2 regions of the Zhaonella formicivorans genome follow, and region 1 is predicted to be linked to the other one. Evidence: riboswitches for the same ligand, from Rfam matches in the RefSeq annotation. Region 1 holds a riboswitch; the other holds the start of a gene.
The links. Region 1 has a riboswitch for glycine ahead of EYS13_RS10100 (secondary thiamine-phosphate synthase enzyme YjbQ). Riboswitches for the same ligand answer to the same signal wherever they lie in the genome.
Positions count from the first base shown of each region.

Region 2: linked by a shared signal. The riboswitch ahead of gcvT (glycine cleavage system aminomethyltransferase GcvT) and the one ahead of EYS13_RS10100 (secondary thiamine-phosphate synthase enzyme YjbQ) in region 1 are both predicted to bind glycine.

Region 1 covers NZ_CP085524.1:2,050,773-2,058,531, reverse strand. Annotated here, with positions in the region: gene EYS13_RS10125 (ArsR/SmtB family transcription factor) at 1-195, shown strand, start outside; gene EYS13_RS10120 (heavy metal translocating P-type ATPase) at 217-2,382, shown strand; gene sigI (RNA polymerase sigma-I factor) at 2,688-3,383, shown strand; gene EYS13_RS10110 (anti-sigma factor domain-containing protein) at 3,389-4,282, shown strand; gene EYS13_RS10105 (DUF2680 domain-containing protein) at 4,405-4,764, shown strand; glycine riboswitch at 5,071-5,149, shown strand; gene EYS13_RS10100 (secondary thiamine-phosphate synthase enzyme YjbQ) at 5,646-6,062, shown strand; gene EYS13_RS16295 (hypothetical protein) at 6,069-6,194, shown strand; gene EYS13_RS10095 (DUF47 domain-containing protein) at 6,420-7,043, shown strand; gene EYS13_RS10090 (inorganic phosphate transporter) at 7,036-7,759, shown strand, end outside.
Region 2 covers NZ_CP085524.1:2,809,105-2,816,863, forward strand. Annotated here, with positions in the region: gene EYS13_RS13770 (hypothetical protein) at 1-559, opposite strand, end outside; gene EYS13_RS13775 (Nif3-like dinuclear metal center hexameric protein) at 584-1,603, opposite strand; gene EYS13_RS13780 (Na-translocating system protein MpsC family protein) at 1,903-2,244, opposite strand; gene EYS13_RS13785 (FMN-binding glutamate synthase family protein) at 2,793-4,217, opposite strand; glycine riboswitch at 4,623-4,724, shown strand; glycine riboswitch at 4,728-4,825, shown strand; gene gcvT (glycine cleavage system aminomethyltransferase GcvT) at 5,082-6,179, shown strand; gene gcvH (glycine cleavage system protein GcvH) at 6,181-6,564, shown strand; gene gcvPA (aminomethyl-transferring glycine dehydrogenase subunit GcvPA) at 6,567-7,759, shown strand, end outside.

The sequences.
Region 1 (7,759 bases):
TCGGAAATGTGTGTCTGCGATTTGGCTGCTCTCCTGGGTATGAACCAGTCGGCCATTTCCCATCAGCTAAGGGTACTGAAGCAGGCCAGGCTGGTTAAATACAGAAAGGAAGGTAAGGTTGTCTACTATTCCCTGGATGACGATCACGTCAAGCAGATATTTGATCAAGGTCTGGAGCATATCAAGCACAGATAATGTTGGAAGAGGAGAAACCACATGAAAAAGAGCGTTACAAAAGAGTTGCTGCTGGAGGGCCTGGATTGTGCCCACTGTGCCGTAACTCCCAAAAAAGTTATGGTCCTGATGGGCCTGGACTGCGCTGCTTGTGCCCAAAAAATAGAAAAAGCGGTGCAGAATATTAAGGGCATAAAAAGCGCTGCCGTTGACTTTGTGTCGGGTAAATTAGTGGTGGAGGCAGACTTTAGTCAAGACCTGGACAGGATTATAAGGGAAGCCGGTGAGCTAATTAAAAAGATCGAACCAGGCGTTAATCTGTTGGAGGAAGAAACGAACGCTGGAAATGTTCCCCAAGAAGCGGGCAATAAAAAGGAACTGCTCAGAATTGCCATGGGCGCGGTACTGTTTGTAATCGCCTTTGCTTTTAAATTGCCGTTTTGGCCTGAGTTTGGGCTGTATTTGGCAAGTTATGCTTTGGTGGGCGGAGAAGTGGTCATGAAAGCTGTCAAAAACATTTCCAGAGGTCAGGTATTTGATGAGAACTTCCTGATGACCATTGCCACCATTGGGGCTTTTGCCATTAAAGAGTTTCCCGAAGGCGTGGCCGTAATGCTGTTTTACCAGATCGGCGAATTTTTCCAGGACATAGCCGTCAACCGTTCCAGAAAATCCATCAAGGCACTCTTAGACATCAGGCCCGATTTTGCCAACCTTAAAATCGGTAACGATACCAAAAAGGTTTCTCCCGAAGAAGTGAATGTGGGAGATATTATCGTAGTAAAACCTGGAGAAAAAGTACCCCTGGACGGCAGGGTTGTTGAGGGAAAATCAATGGTGGATACTTCAGCCCTCACCGGTGAATCGGTGCCCAGGGAAGTTGAGGTTGGAAGCGAAATTTTGAGCGGGTTTATTAACACAAACGGTCTTTTGACGGTGGAGGTCACTAAAGGTTTCGGGGAATCTACAATCTCCAGGATTTTGGATTTGGTGCAAAATGCCGGCAGCAGGAAGGCGCCCACGGAGAACTTTATCACCAAATTTGCCAGGCTGTATACTCCGGTAGTTGTGTTCGGAGCATTGGGTATAGCAGTGCTTCCTCCGATCTTTGTCAGCGGGGCAACTTTTGCCCAGTGGCTCTATAGGGCCCTGGTTTTCCTAGTAATCTCCTGCCCGTGCGCACTGGTAGTCTCCATTCCGCTGGGTTTCTTCGGCGGCATAGGCGGAGCCTCGAAAAACGGCATTTTGATTAAAGGCGGCAACTTCTTGGAAGCCTTAAATGAAGTGGACACAATAGTATTTGATAAGACAGGAACACTGACTAAAGGTGTATTTAATGTTACGGAAATTAAAACACGGGATAATATGAGTCCGGAAGAGTTGCTGGAATATGCCGCTTTTGCGGAAGCCTACTCCAATCACCCCATTGCAGTTTCGATTTTCAAGGCCTATGGCAAGGAAATCAATAAAGAGGAAATAGAAAGTTACGATGAAATTTGCGGTTATGGGATTAAAGCTGTTGTAAAGGGTAAACAGGTCCTGGCGGGAAATGCTAAACTGATGCAGAAAGAAAATATAGTATATGAGGAAATTGAAACTGCAGGTACGGTAGTGCACCTGGCAATAGCTGGCAAATACGCTGGGTATATTGTTATTTCCGATGAGCTGAAAGAGGATTCCAGGCAAGCTATGCAATCTTTGAAAGCTGCGGGAATCAGGAAGTTGGTCATGCTTACCGGCGATGCTCAAGCAGTAGCAGTAAAAGTGGCCCAAGAACTGGGCCTGGATGAAGTATATGCCGAACTCTTGCCGGACCAAAAGGTCGGAAAACTTGAGAATTTGGTAGCTGGCAAGGGGACTCGAGGCAAAGTGGTATTCGTCGGTGACGGGATTAATGATGCACCGGTGCTGGCTAGGGCCGATGTGGGTGTGGCTATGGGGGGACTTGGCTCTGATGCCGCCATTGAGGCTGCCGATGTAGTTTTGATGACTGATGAACCTTCTAAACTGGTCAGCGCCATCAAAATCGCCAGAAGGACCAGAAGCATAGTCTGGCAGAATATTATTTTCGCTCTGGGTGTTAAAGGGGTCTTTTTGCTTTTGGGTGCGGGCGGTATTGCCACTTTATGGGAGGCAGTGTTTGCCGATGTAGGCGTTACCGTTATTGCGGTCCTAAACGCCATGCGAGCCTTGAAAACGCGACCCTAGTAGCGAACCGCGTCGAGTCGCCAGCGCCCAGCCGCAGGCAGTTTTATTTACCGGTCGCCAGTCAAAGTTAGTCACCAGTCGCCAGTCATCAGTATTAAAGATGTAACTGGGGACTAGGGATTAATACTTGGGACTCGGCCAAAGGCCGACACTAAGGACTAACGACTAAGGACTAAGGACGCGGTCGGAGAGCGCCACTGGCGACTAGGGACTAGACGCTGGCCACTAAAATATACCTCCCTAAAATTTAAACTTTTTACGAAGTTAATACAAAGGGGTGAGTACCTTTGGAAGAGGCCGCCTTGATGCAACTCTTGGCTGAGGCTAAGGCTGGAAGTGAGTTGGCCAGGGAACAGCTGCTCCTATCCTACAAGGGCCGGATTGCATCCATAGTTAACAGCATCTGTGGTAAAACTTTAAACTGGGCGAATGATGATGAATTGAGCATCGGGCTGATTGCTTTTAACGAGGCAATTGACAGTTATGATGCAGCTAAGGGGAAAAGCTTTTTAAATTACGCCCAATTGGTAATTCATAACCGGCTGGTAGATTACTTCCGGAAAGAAGCGCGCTTTAAAAATGTCACAATGCCAATGGTTGACGAGACAGAACAGACTAAGCAGGAGGCAGAAGAAGCTTGGGAGCAGTTTAGACAGGAAGAAGAAGCAAGGGAACAGGCCGAGATGGTAGCCAACTTCCAACAGGCGCTGTTGGAATTTAACATACCCCTAAATGCCCTGGTTAAGGATTCGCCCAAACACCAGGACACGAAAAGGAATTTGATGCAAGTGGCAGCGGCTGTCACGGAAAATGCAGCTCTGCTGGAGAGACTTTTGGCAACAAAACAGCTGCCTATCAAAGAGCTGATGTATATTACGGGACAAAGCAGAAAAGTGCTGGAGAGCGGCAGGAGATATATCATTGCTTTGGTTTTAATTCTGACTAGGGAGGAGTTCCTGCCCATGCGTGCTTTGATCCAATTTCCCGACAAAGGTAGGTGAAATCCGTGGAATTTACGAAAGGCATAGTCATTAGTTTGGATAAAAAAACAATGGTAGTTGTCACCGAGCAAGGCGATTTTCTTCGGGTTTCAGTCCCAGTGCCCCGGCCCCGCCCGGGGGAGACAATTCAACTGCCGCTGCCAAAGCCTAGGTCCTTTCCTAAATATTACCTCAGAGGAATAGCTGCTGCCCTCCTGATCATTACGCTGGCGTTGGGAATGCTCAAACCCGTATTTATGCCCCAGGCAGTAGCTGCAGTTTCTATGGATTTGGCTTCCAGCATCGAGCTCAATGTGGACCGGGAAAACAGGATTATCGGGGCCAAAGCCATGGATGCGGAAGGCCAGGCTGTACTGGAGAGACTTAACCTTAAGGGGGAGGATGTTTACCAGGCGGTCAACCTGGTAGCGGTAAAAGCGGTCGAGCTGGGGTATTTGCAAAAGGAACAGGGTAATACGGTAATTGTGGCAGTGGTTCCTTTAAAGGAACAGGCAAGAAATGCCATAGACAGGGAGAAGCTGCAGCAGATTTTGCATGATGAATTGGCTAAACGCGAGTTTCAGGGCTATCTGGTTGTGGATAATGCTGAACTGAGCATAAGGCAAGAAGCTGCCAAGGCAGGGTTAACAGTCAATCAGTACTTGCTGTGGGAACGTTCCAAAGCAGGCGGTGCCGAGCTCAGCATCGAGGAATTAAAAAGCCAGCCTTTGGAACAGGTAATGAGGGGCAGCGAGGACAAGATGGAAAGGATGTTTCCCGGCATGTGGTGCCGGGTCGGTGAAAGAGGGCCGAAGGGTAAGGGGCCGGTGAACCAACAGCCGCAGCTTATACCGCAGGCCGGACAAGGAAACTCGGAATGCGGGCCTATGGGGCCCCGAAACAGAGGGTGCGGCTGGTAGTAAGAATTCTGTTATGCTTTAAAAAGTTTTTGTAAAAAAATATCATAGTACCCCCCTAAATTTTGCTTTTGCTTACGAACTTAAATGCGAAAGGTAAAATAAAAGACGAGGAGGTGAACACTGTGTTGAAAAAAGTTGCCGTACTTACCCTGGTAGTGCTGTTAATGGCCACCTTCGTTTCCTACGCTTTTGCCGCCACCACTTCAAACACTGCGGATAAATATGTTGAGTTGCAAAAGCAAATGCTGGAACTGAGGAAGCAAGTTATCGACGAGTGGGTGGCTAACGGCGATATCACCGCAGAGCAAGGCAAGCTGATGAAAGAGAATATTGACCTGCGCATCAAGGCTTTAGAAGATGGTACCTTCACACCTGGCTTTGGCCGTGGTTTCAGAGGCGGCTGGGGCAGAGGAGGATGCGGCTTTGGCGGCGGTTTTGGCGGCTGCTGGGGTGCAGGTGCTACCGGAGCAAGCCTCTACTAGAAAATAACAGTAATGCTAACGAACCCTTGACAAAAATGTCAAGGGTTTTTTATCGAGCCCTAAATCAGCATTAGTAAAAGAATAAGCTCAGATAATTAAACCTATTAAATAGTTAAATGGGATTTGACAGAATATGCTCAGAAATTGCATTGCCTGTTTAGGTCAGCTTACATATAATGTAACTAACATAACTTAATACTGCGGATGAACGGATTGGAAGATGGTATACGGGATGCCAACCGAAGGGGCAAAGGCGTCAGCCTGAATCTCTCAGGTTTCACCTCCGGGTGATGAATTACCAATCCGGGACGAACCTCTGGAGAGACCTGCAGCTGGCGGGCGCCGAAGGATTAATTCTCTCAGGCAAAAGGACAGAGTGTGACAGAAACAAAAAGGTTTGACTTTTTGTTTCACCAGGAGCCCAATGAATTTTCAGGCGCAAATTTCATTAGCTCTCCCGGAGGTCAAGGTAAGCAGCCTTGATTTTTTATTTTTTACTAAAATAAAAGGGAGGGGACGAAAAATGGTGAATGGCCATATGCCTGAAACGATCCAGTTTGGTCAATGCTATACAGCTGAGCGAGAACGGGTCATCTGCGAATTCTGCTTGAACTACCAGTGCATCCTCCATCCTGAATGTGCTGAATGAACTAAGCTGGAAACTAAACGGTAAAACTAATTTGTTATCCGCTAGTATCCTTTATATAGGCGGCAAAGGGCCTACCGGTCCTTGCCGCTTTTTTTTGTGCGCCCGGCATGAAACCAAGGGGACCGTCCCCCTGGTTCCCCCCCTGGTTTCCTGGTTCCCTCAGGATTGCAGGTATGAAGTTAAAGGTGTAGAATTTAATCTGCAAAAAATACATGTTTTTTGGAGGGAAAGCATGAAAAGCTACAGAAAAGAGCTTTGGTTTGAAACTAAACACAGAAGGGAGTTTATTAACATTACCTCTCTGGTTGAGGATTGCTTGGCAGAAAGCGGCATTAAGGAGGGGCTTTTACTTTGCAACGCTATGCATATCACATCCAGTGTCTTCATCAATGATGATGAGAGCGGACTGCATCATGATTTTGAAGTATTCTTAGAAAAACTTGCTCCGGAGAAGCCGTATCAGCAGTATCGTCACAACGTCTACGAAGATAATGCCGACGCCCATTTAAAGAGGACTATCATGGGCAGGGAAGTTGTAGTAGCCGTTACCAATGGCAAATTGGACTTCGGTCCCTGGGAACAAATTTTTTACGGGGAATTTGACGGCAAGCGCAGAAAGCGGGTTTTAGTAAAAATTATAGGAGAGTGAAAAGTAATGCAATACCTGGTTTACTCCTCGGGAAATGCGGGGGTGGAAAAGGTGGTGATCAATGGAGGAACGATCTTGAAGGAAGGACAATTTGTTAAGGTTGATGAGAAGCAGGCGATGACACAGCAATAGTCAACACCTCTTGTATCTTAGTATAGCCGGAGAAAGGTTTTTTATTAGGTTCTTTGTTTTTGGGCGCTGATAAAGTAATTTTTCGCAAAATTTCTCTGTTGGAGTTTAGCAGATTTTGTAGTATTCTATACTTGTGCTACAAACCGGCTAACATTAGCAGCGGTGTAGTGTTTAAGTGAAAATGTTAACAAGACCACAGGAGTAATTGAGCTATGGAGGTTTGCGATGTTTAAATTAACGCCCAAAGAAGACAAATTTTTTGATCTGTTTATCTCTTCCGCCCATACCATGTATAAAGCGGCCCAGCTTTTAAAAGAGTTAGTAGAAGATCTAAAAAACGGCGAATCTAAATTCAAAGAAATCAAAGAGATGGAGCGGAAGGGGGATCAGCAGCTTCATGAAATTTTTAAAGAGCTTAATAAATCATTTATTACTCCTATCGACCGGGAGGACATTTACGGCATAGGCAAGCAGATGGATGATATTGCTGACTTCATCGAGTCCACAGCCAGCAGGTTTATCATGTTTAAGGTAACTGCCGCTACCGAAGAAGCAAAAACAATGAGCAACCTGATTTTAAATTGTACCAAGGAACTGATTGACCTGATGGAAGAACTCAAAGTGATGAAGAAAAGCAAAAAGTTAACGGAAAAAATCATTGAAATAAACAGAATAGAAGAGGAAGGAGATGCCCTTTTCCGCCAAGCGGTAACAGGTCTGTTCAGCGGAAACACCCCCGTTATTGATGTGATCAAGTGGAAAGAAATTTACGAGCGCCTGGAACAAACCCTCGATGCCTGCGAAGATGTGGCCAATATTGTTGAAGGGGTTGTAATGAAGCATGCTTAGTGCAACCATAGTTGTGACAGTGCTGGTGGTTGTATTGGCGCTTATCTTTGATTTTATCAACGGGTTTCACGATACAGCCAATGCCATAGCTACCTCTGTTTCTACCAGGGTTTTATCGCCCCGGGCTGCAATTGCCATGGCTGCTCTGCTAAACTTTTTCGGCGCATTTATCAGTGTCAAAGTTGCCAAGACGGTAGGCGCGGATATCATAGATCCCAACCTGATCCCCCAAACAGTCGTAATTGCCGCTCTGTTCGGTGCCATAATCTGGAATCTCATTACCTGGTATTTTGGCTTGCCAAGCAGCTCGTCCCATGCGCTGATTGGCGGGCTGTTAGGTTCGGCTATTGTCTACAAGGGTTCTTTCCTGATCGTACATTGGACTAATTTCTTTTTTAAAATTCTGTTGTGGCTCTTTTTATCGCCAGTTATTGGTTTTATTGTAGGTTATACCTTGATGGTCATTCTTTACTGGATCCTAAAACCATTCAGGCCCTCGACCGTTACTAAAATATTTTCCAAAGCCCAAATCGTTTCAGCAGCGCTAATGGCCTTAAACCACGGCAGCAATGATGCCCAAAAAACGATGGGTGTGATTACCATGGCCCTCTTAAGCGGCGGATTAATTGCCGAATTCAGCGTGCCCACGTGGGTGAAAATAGCCAGTGCTTTAGCCATGGCCTTGGGAACATCGGTGGGCGGCTGGAAAATCATCA
Region 2 (7,759 bases), 760 kb from region 1:
AGAGCCAGGGCACTACGACCAAAGGCAAGAACACGGCGATAACAATGACCGGGAAGACTTTGATCCCTGCGGCAGTCATGGCCAGCATTCCCAGCATAAAAGTGGAAAATGACTGCTGGGACTGAATCATGGTGGCAATGGCTATTTTTTGTTCGTCCTTGGTAGCTTTAGCCCTTTTTAAAGTAGGGCCGGTAATACGCCCAGCGGCGTTGATGTCACCGAGGATATTATAAACTGCAGGAATAACTACCGTGGGGTTGATGCCCATTAACTTGGTGATAGGGGTGAAGATTCTGATCAGTGCATCGGTAAAACCAAGTCTTTCCAGGATCCTCCCGGTGACTACGCTGAGGATGATGGTTACACCTAGAGTGCCGGTAATGTAAACGTTCACAATTACGGGTACGGTGCGCTCAACCATGGCGTTAAAAATACCGGCTATGAAACCAGGGTTAACTAAAAGACCAAAAATTGAAAGTGCCACCATAATAAGTCCCACAAGTTCAATCCGGGAAACTGCTTTTTTGCCTTGGGTCAGTTCTCTTTCCAGTGTTGACATAATTTTTACCTCCTTGATTTATTTTTAAGATGTTTTTTCAACCAAATACTTTGTTGCTATTTCAGCTGCATAGCGTTTGATATTCGGGTTTCCCGCCTGGGCGACCGGTATGGCGGTAACCCTTTCCCTGAATAACACTACCTCAACCTCCGGCAGAAGCATCTGTACCGCTGCCGCTAAAGGCAAGCCGTTTTCAAAAATTTCCACCGCATGGGAATTTCCAACGATGAAATTTAAACCCAATTCTTTTGCTTTGGCCACCAGGGCGCTGTCGGGGCGGACCCTGCTGATGCTGGCAAGTACAGTATCGACTTCCGGGAATTCACCGACTGCCTTTTCTAAGTGGGCAGGGCTGAAACCGGTATGGGGAAAAATATGCAGGATGTTTTTAACGGGGGAATCAGGGCTGCCGTTTAAGATTTTTGGCCCGGTAGCCACCACGGTTTCTTCCATGGCCCAGCTGTCCCGCAGTTCTTTCTCCCGCTCCAGCATTTTTTCTTCCGTGGCTTTGTCCATGAGCAGGTTTAACCTGCTGACGATGTCGCCGGCTGTCTTGATTTCTTCCAGGGCTTGTCCTACAAAGAGGATATTGCCTGGGAGCCCGGCATAAGCAATGTCCACATGGAGGGTCCTATGCCCGTGCAGGTATGGAATACCGGGGTGCAAACCGTGAAATGCCTCGTGCAATTCGATGACAGCAATGTTGTATAAGGAAAGATAATATTTTAAAGGTACCCCTCCGGAATTGGCCGCATCGGCAATCGGGTGATGGGCGATTATGACATCCACGCCGGTGGCTCCCGCCAATTCAATGGCTGATTCCGTAAGGGTCATTGTTACGGCTAGTTTCTTGACCTGAGCTTGGGGGTTGCCAAAAACTAGGCCGGGAAACTCCATGACACTTTTGCCGGGAATATTGGAAGATTTCATCACCACGAAAGGATGGCTGGCTGCAGCTACTTGATCCATGCTGGTCACTACACGACCGCCGGTGATGTGGTTAAGCGCTTCGAGTACGTCGTTAACGAGTGTTGTCAATGGTATAACCTCCTACAAATAGTGATAAAGGGAGCAAAAGTAAAAACTAATCACCTCCATGCTGTTAGCAAGATTATATTCAGCCAGTAACATTTGGCCTGCCGCGAGATCCCGGGCTTTCGCGACCGTCAAATCGGCTGACAAAAAAACCGCAGGCTTAAAACACCTAATAGACCTTTAATAAGGCTAGGTGTTTTAAACCTGCGGTTTTAAGGCTCTCCAAAGGAGTTCCGTCTACCAGCAGCGGTTTAGTCGATCAGCCCTGTGCCTGCTCCAGGCAGAGGACCGGAAGACGCTATATTAAATTATTCCGCGTCATCTTCCAAAACAATAATCGTACCGGCAATTTCGGTAAAAGGATCATAGTCCTTTAAAACCAGCTTGACAGGCAAGGATAATTGTGCCTCAATTTGCTTATGCAGTTCCTCTTTGTACAAATCTAGCAGGGCCATATCCATAACCCGTGTAAGCTGCCGCTGGGTTGTATCCAGCGATTGGAGGGCAGGCACCCTTTGGTGCTCTGCTAAAATCACGATTTTCCTACCGATAATGTCTACCCGCTGGCGTTTGACCCCAGTCTTGAATAATTCCTGGTTGATGTTATTGTAGATTTTCATAACCTGCTGTTTTAATGCCCCTATATCCATAGGTCACCTCACAGGCTATTTGCTAAGCTGTTACTTCGACATAAAGTTAAAAACTCCTGCTTTTTTTACATCGGGATTTTTTTTTAGCATTCTCAGGTTAGTAAAATTAATAGGCAGTAAAATTAATTTTAAAGTTCACACAAAACTTGACTATACCCTACGGGGGTAGTAAAATGGTTTATGATAGGTAACATTCACTTGGGAAAAGAGGTGAAAAGGATGTTTACCAAGCACTGGATGTTGAGAGAAACTGCCCATTGCAAAGAGGGTTGCTGAATTTGGTCCCGCGGCCGGACGGTAAATGGCCGTATCAGGAGGGGCTTCCTTTAATTGGAAGCCCCTCCTGCGTCGTCAGTCCTTACTCGTTGGTCGTTAGCGGTCACCAGTCACCATTTCCTAGTCCCTAGTCACCGGTGCTGTAGCCTGAAATTCAGCCACGTAACTGATGACTGGAGACTAGTGACTCGGCCAAAGGTCGTTGCCAGGGACTGGTGACTTTATGGTTGCCAAAACTAACGAGTAAGGACTGACGATTCGACCTAAGTCCGTTAATAAACAGACTTAGGTCGATACGCCGGTTCCACCCCGGTAGCCTCGGCCACAATTGGATCAAGGGCTATTAAATCTTCCTTGTTCACTCGGTGCAATGAAGTCTTGCCTAAGGCTATAATTCCTTCCTGGATCTCCGCTGTACAGGAATTGATAAATCGGGCCAGGCTCTTAGCGCCTTCTTCAACGTTAAATTTATGCTGCACTTTGCCGTCGTACCAGGCTACTTGGGTGGGAGGCTCGAAAGGCAGCGCCTTTAAAACCTGAGTGTGGGCGGTGGCAAACAAAGCCATAGTACCGATATATACGGCATCGGCTCCCAAGGCGATTGCCTTCAAAAAATCTCCCGGCGTATTCAGCTTGCCCGCAGCGATGAGGCTGACTCTGTCTTTTACATCTGACTCTGCCAAGAACTTTCCGGCCCGGGCAATGGTAAACACGGTGGGAAGACCGAAGTCATCCTGCAGGATAGGAGGCGAACCTTTGGTGGCAGCTTCAGCTCCTTCCACTGCAATGAAGTCCACTCCGCTTTCTACAGCCAGATCCAGGTCATGCTCAAGGTTCTTGCCTGCCCCCATTTTTACTCCAATGGGCACTCCCTCAGTGATTTCCCGCAGTTCATTCACCAGTTGCCGCAGTTTTTTGGGGCTATTAATGCCTGGTTGGCGGGAATGAACTACCGCATCTTCACCAGGTGCAACCTGAAACTGCGCCCGTAACCTTTTGTCCAAAAGGTTGGCGCTAAGGGTATGAGCAACACCCCCGATAGCCCCTTGGCCTATTTGGATTTCGATGGCATCGGCCTGTTTTAAGATTTCTATGGACTTGCTCCAGTGGCCGCGGTTATACTGCAGGATTAAATATTTTGCTGCCTTCCGTTCTTTAGGAAGAAAGGGACCTTCGCCGGTGTTGGTGGCTGTGCCTGCCATTGCAGCTCCTTTGGCCAAGGCGATTTTAAATTTTTCGCTTAAAGCATAGCCGTAAGCCATTCCAGAGACTATGATCGGGGTTTTTAATAACATAGGTTTGGCTGCCTTTTTGCCGATTATTACCGAAGTGTCGATGGGGACATCACCGGGCGTGGGCAGCTTAGCCAGTTGGGCGAAAGTAAACATCAGGCTGTCCAGCGAAGGAAATTTTCTGGGGGTACCCAGGGGGCGGTTAACAACTTTGCCTTCTTCTGCCCGCATGTTGGCTTCGACAATGGTTTGGGGCCCTACCCTGGTGGTAGCAGAAATGAATTCCCAGATATTTTCGTTGTAAAGATCGGTCATAATGGTATGTATAGCGCTGCGGCTGAACTTTTCTATTGTTTTTCGTCCCAGATATTTTAGCCCCAGTCCCCCCAGCGCGGCAGCAGCTATACCTATCCCAAGGCCAAGGGACCCCGGTATTAAACGAGGAGGTTTGGATTTGGTGAACATCTAACCATTCCTCTCTATTCCGAAAAAAAGAATATACTTTCCTACTCGTAATAAAAAAATTCTAATTTAGTATGCCACAGGAACTGATAAAAATTCCCGCGACATTTTTACTGCCGAAAATTCAACCTGCAGTAGATTTAGAGCAAAAACAGGGGGGAAAAAGCTAGTGAAAAAATTAACTTGTGTAAACGAAAGGGAATAGTAAGATCTTGTCGAATATTGTAAAAAAACTTAATAAAAAGGCTTTGCTAAGAATTTTTTATTACTCCGGTTTCCGATGTTGATTTTTGCTGTTGCTATTCAATTCTTTTTAAAATTTAGCTCAAATTTTTAGCTAAAATTAAATAGATACCATTGTAAATTTTTAAAATATTTGATATATAATTATAGTTAGAAAGATGTGGATGAACGGTGGCGGGAGAGACCCTGACAAGGGGCGCCGAAGGAGCAACCCATTAGCTGCTAACTTATGGGGAAACTCTCAGGCAAAAGTACCGTCATCGGACACAGCCTCTGGAGAGGTCCTGCTGCGGGCAAGACGCCAGTAGGACACCAACGGGGAAACTCCGGCATTTTCCGGAGTAATCTCTCAGGTAAAAGGACAGGGGAAAGTAGCACAGGTTAAGGGAGAACTTCAAATTAGTGAAGGAATCCAAAACTAAAATTTGTGCTATTTTCTCTTGTCCTTTTCTTTTTCTTTACCATTTCTGGTAAGATATTCTTGGTTGAAGAGAAAATAGGCACCGGTTTGGGGGCGATAAATAATTAAATGATAGTAGGGTAGAATTTTGCTTAGAGACATATTTTTCACATGAAGAAATGTGTCCTCTGACTGATTAGTGTAAATTTAGGAGGTGTTTATGGATGACCGAACTGAAAAAAACCCCTTTAAATGAAGTTCACCGGGCCCTTGGCGCCAAGATGGTGGATTTCGGTGGTTGGGATATGCCGGTCCAGTACAGCGGCATTTTAGAAGAGCACAAGGCCGTCCGGACTAAAGCCGGTTTATTCGATGTGAGCCACATGGGTGAAATCAGGGTAAAAGGACCTGATGCTTTAAAGTTGGTACAAAAGCTGATTACAAATGATGCCAGCAAACTAAGCATTAACCAGATTCAATATGCTGTTTTCTGTTTGCCCAGCGGCGGCACTGTAGATGACCTGCTGGTCTATAAAGTGGCAGATGACGAATACTTGTTGGTTGTAAATGCTTCAAACACCGACAAGGATTACGCTTGGGTTGCCCAACACAAAGATGGTTATAATGTGGAAATTGTAAACGAATCAGCAGATACAGCCCAAATTGCCATTCAAGGACCTTATGCCGAGCAGATTTTACAGGGCTTGACCTCTACCGATCTGTCTGCCATTAAAAATTACTGGTTTACATACGGGCAGGTAGATGGGGTGGATTGTCTCATTTCCAGAACCGGTTACACCGGCGAGGATGGGTTTGAGATTTACTGTCCGCCTGATAAAGCAGTCCAGCTTTGGAATAAGATGCTCTCAGCAGGAGGAGATAATATCTTGCCCTGTGGTTTAGGGGCCAGGGATACGCTGCGTTTTGAGGCTAAAATGCCTCTCTACGGCCATGAGTTAGGGGAGGATGTCACTCCGTTGGAAGCAGGTTTAGGCAGGTTTGTTGTTTTGGAGAAAGAAGATTTTATCGGCAAGGATGCTTTGGTAGCCCAAAAGGCTGCAGGTATTCCAAGGAAAGTGGTCGGTTTTGAGATGATCGAGCGCGGCATTGCCCGTGCCGGCTATCCCGTGAAAAAAGACGGGCAGCAGATTGGTCATGTGACAACCGGCAGTTTCTCTCCTACCCTGGAGAAGAATTTGGGTTTGGCGATTCTCGATACCAAATACGCGGAGATTGGCGAAACCATCACTGTGGAAATCCGAAATAAGGACGTAAAAGCACAAATTGTGCGTACACCATTTTATAAAAGGGAGGCCAAATAAAATGATTAAAAGCGATCTCAAGTACACTAAGGACCATGAATGGGTAAAGGTAGAAGGAAACAAGGCTAGAATCGGTATTTCGCATCATGCGCAGGAAGCTATGGGCGATGTAGTTTTTGTGGAACTGCCGGAAGTTGGAGATGAAATCAGTCAGCACGATTCTTTCGGCACGGTGGAGTCCGTAAAAGCTGTTTCCGATGTATACGCTCCGGTAAGTGGAAAAGTGGTGGAAATCAACGAAGCACTGCTTGATTCTCCTGAATTGATTAACAGCGACCCATATGGTGAAGGCTGGATGATCGTTATTGAAGTGGAGGATGAAGGACAGCTTGAAAGCCTGCTCTCCGCCGAAGAGTACGAGGCATTCCTCAAGGAGGCAGAATAAAAATGAAATATGTTCCACACACCGAGCAAGACCGGCAGGCCATGCTCGCCGCTATCGGTGTCAGTTCTGTGGAGGAGCTGTTTAGCGATATTCCGGAGAGCCTGCGGCTTAAAAAGCCAATGGCTATTCCGGCAGGCCTGTCCGAACCTGAAGTGAAAAAAGTTGTTTCCGGCTTAAGCAAAAAGAACGAAACAATAGACGATTACATCAGTTTCTTGGGCGCCGGCGCATACGACCACTATATACCCAGCTTTGTAGATCAACTGCTGCTCCGCTCTGAATTTTACACGGCTTATACTCCATATCAGCCGGAAATCAGCCAGGGCACACTGCAGTCAATTTACGAGTACCAGACGCTGATCTGCGAATTGACCGGCATGGATGTGGCTAACGCCTCCATGTACGATGGCGCCTCCGCGCTGGCTGAAGCTGCGGCCATGGCTTGCGACCGCAAAAGCCAGGTTGTTGTCTCCAGTGCTGTTCACCCTGAATACCGGGAAACCTTGGCAACCTATGCTTCCGGGCAGGGTATTGAGATAAGAGTGGCGGAGCACGCCGGAGGGGTTTCTCCCGCCAGCAGCTTTGAGCCTCTTGTTTCCAAAGATACCGGAGCCATCATTGTCCAGTATCCCAACTTCTTTGGAAATGTTGAAGATCTAAGAAGTTTGGCAGATCTGGCTCACGCCAACGGCGCCCTGCTGGTAGTGGCAGTGGTTGACCCGGTGTCCCTGGGAATTTTGGAATCCCCGGGCAAATGCGGCGCGGATATTGTAGTAGGCGAAGGACAAAGCTTCGGGAACAGCATCAGCTTTGGCGGGCCATACCTGGGATTCTTTGCTGCCAAAGAGAAATATGTACGCCGTATGCCTGGTCGGATTGTAGGGGCTACCATAGACAATAAAGGACAAAAGGCTTTTGTGCTTACCCTGCAGGCCCGGGAGCAGCATATCCGCAGGGAAAAGGCCACTTCCAACATCTGTTCCAACGAAGCCTTGTGCGCTTTGGCGGCCAATATGACTCTTTGCGCCCTGGGCAAAGAGGGCTTAAGGGAAATGGCCTACCTATCTTTACAAAAGGCCCATTATGCTTTTAACAAAATCACATCCATTCCCGGGGTTGAGCCGGTATTTAGGGCGCCCTTTTTCAAGGAATTTGTGGTAAAACTGCCGAAATGTCCGGATGAAGTCAATAAAGA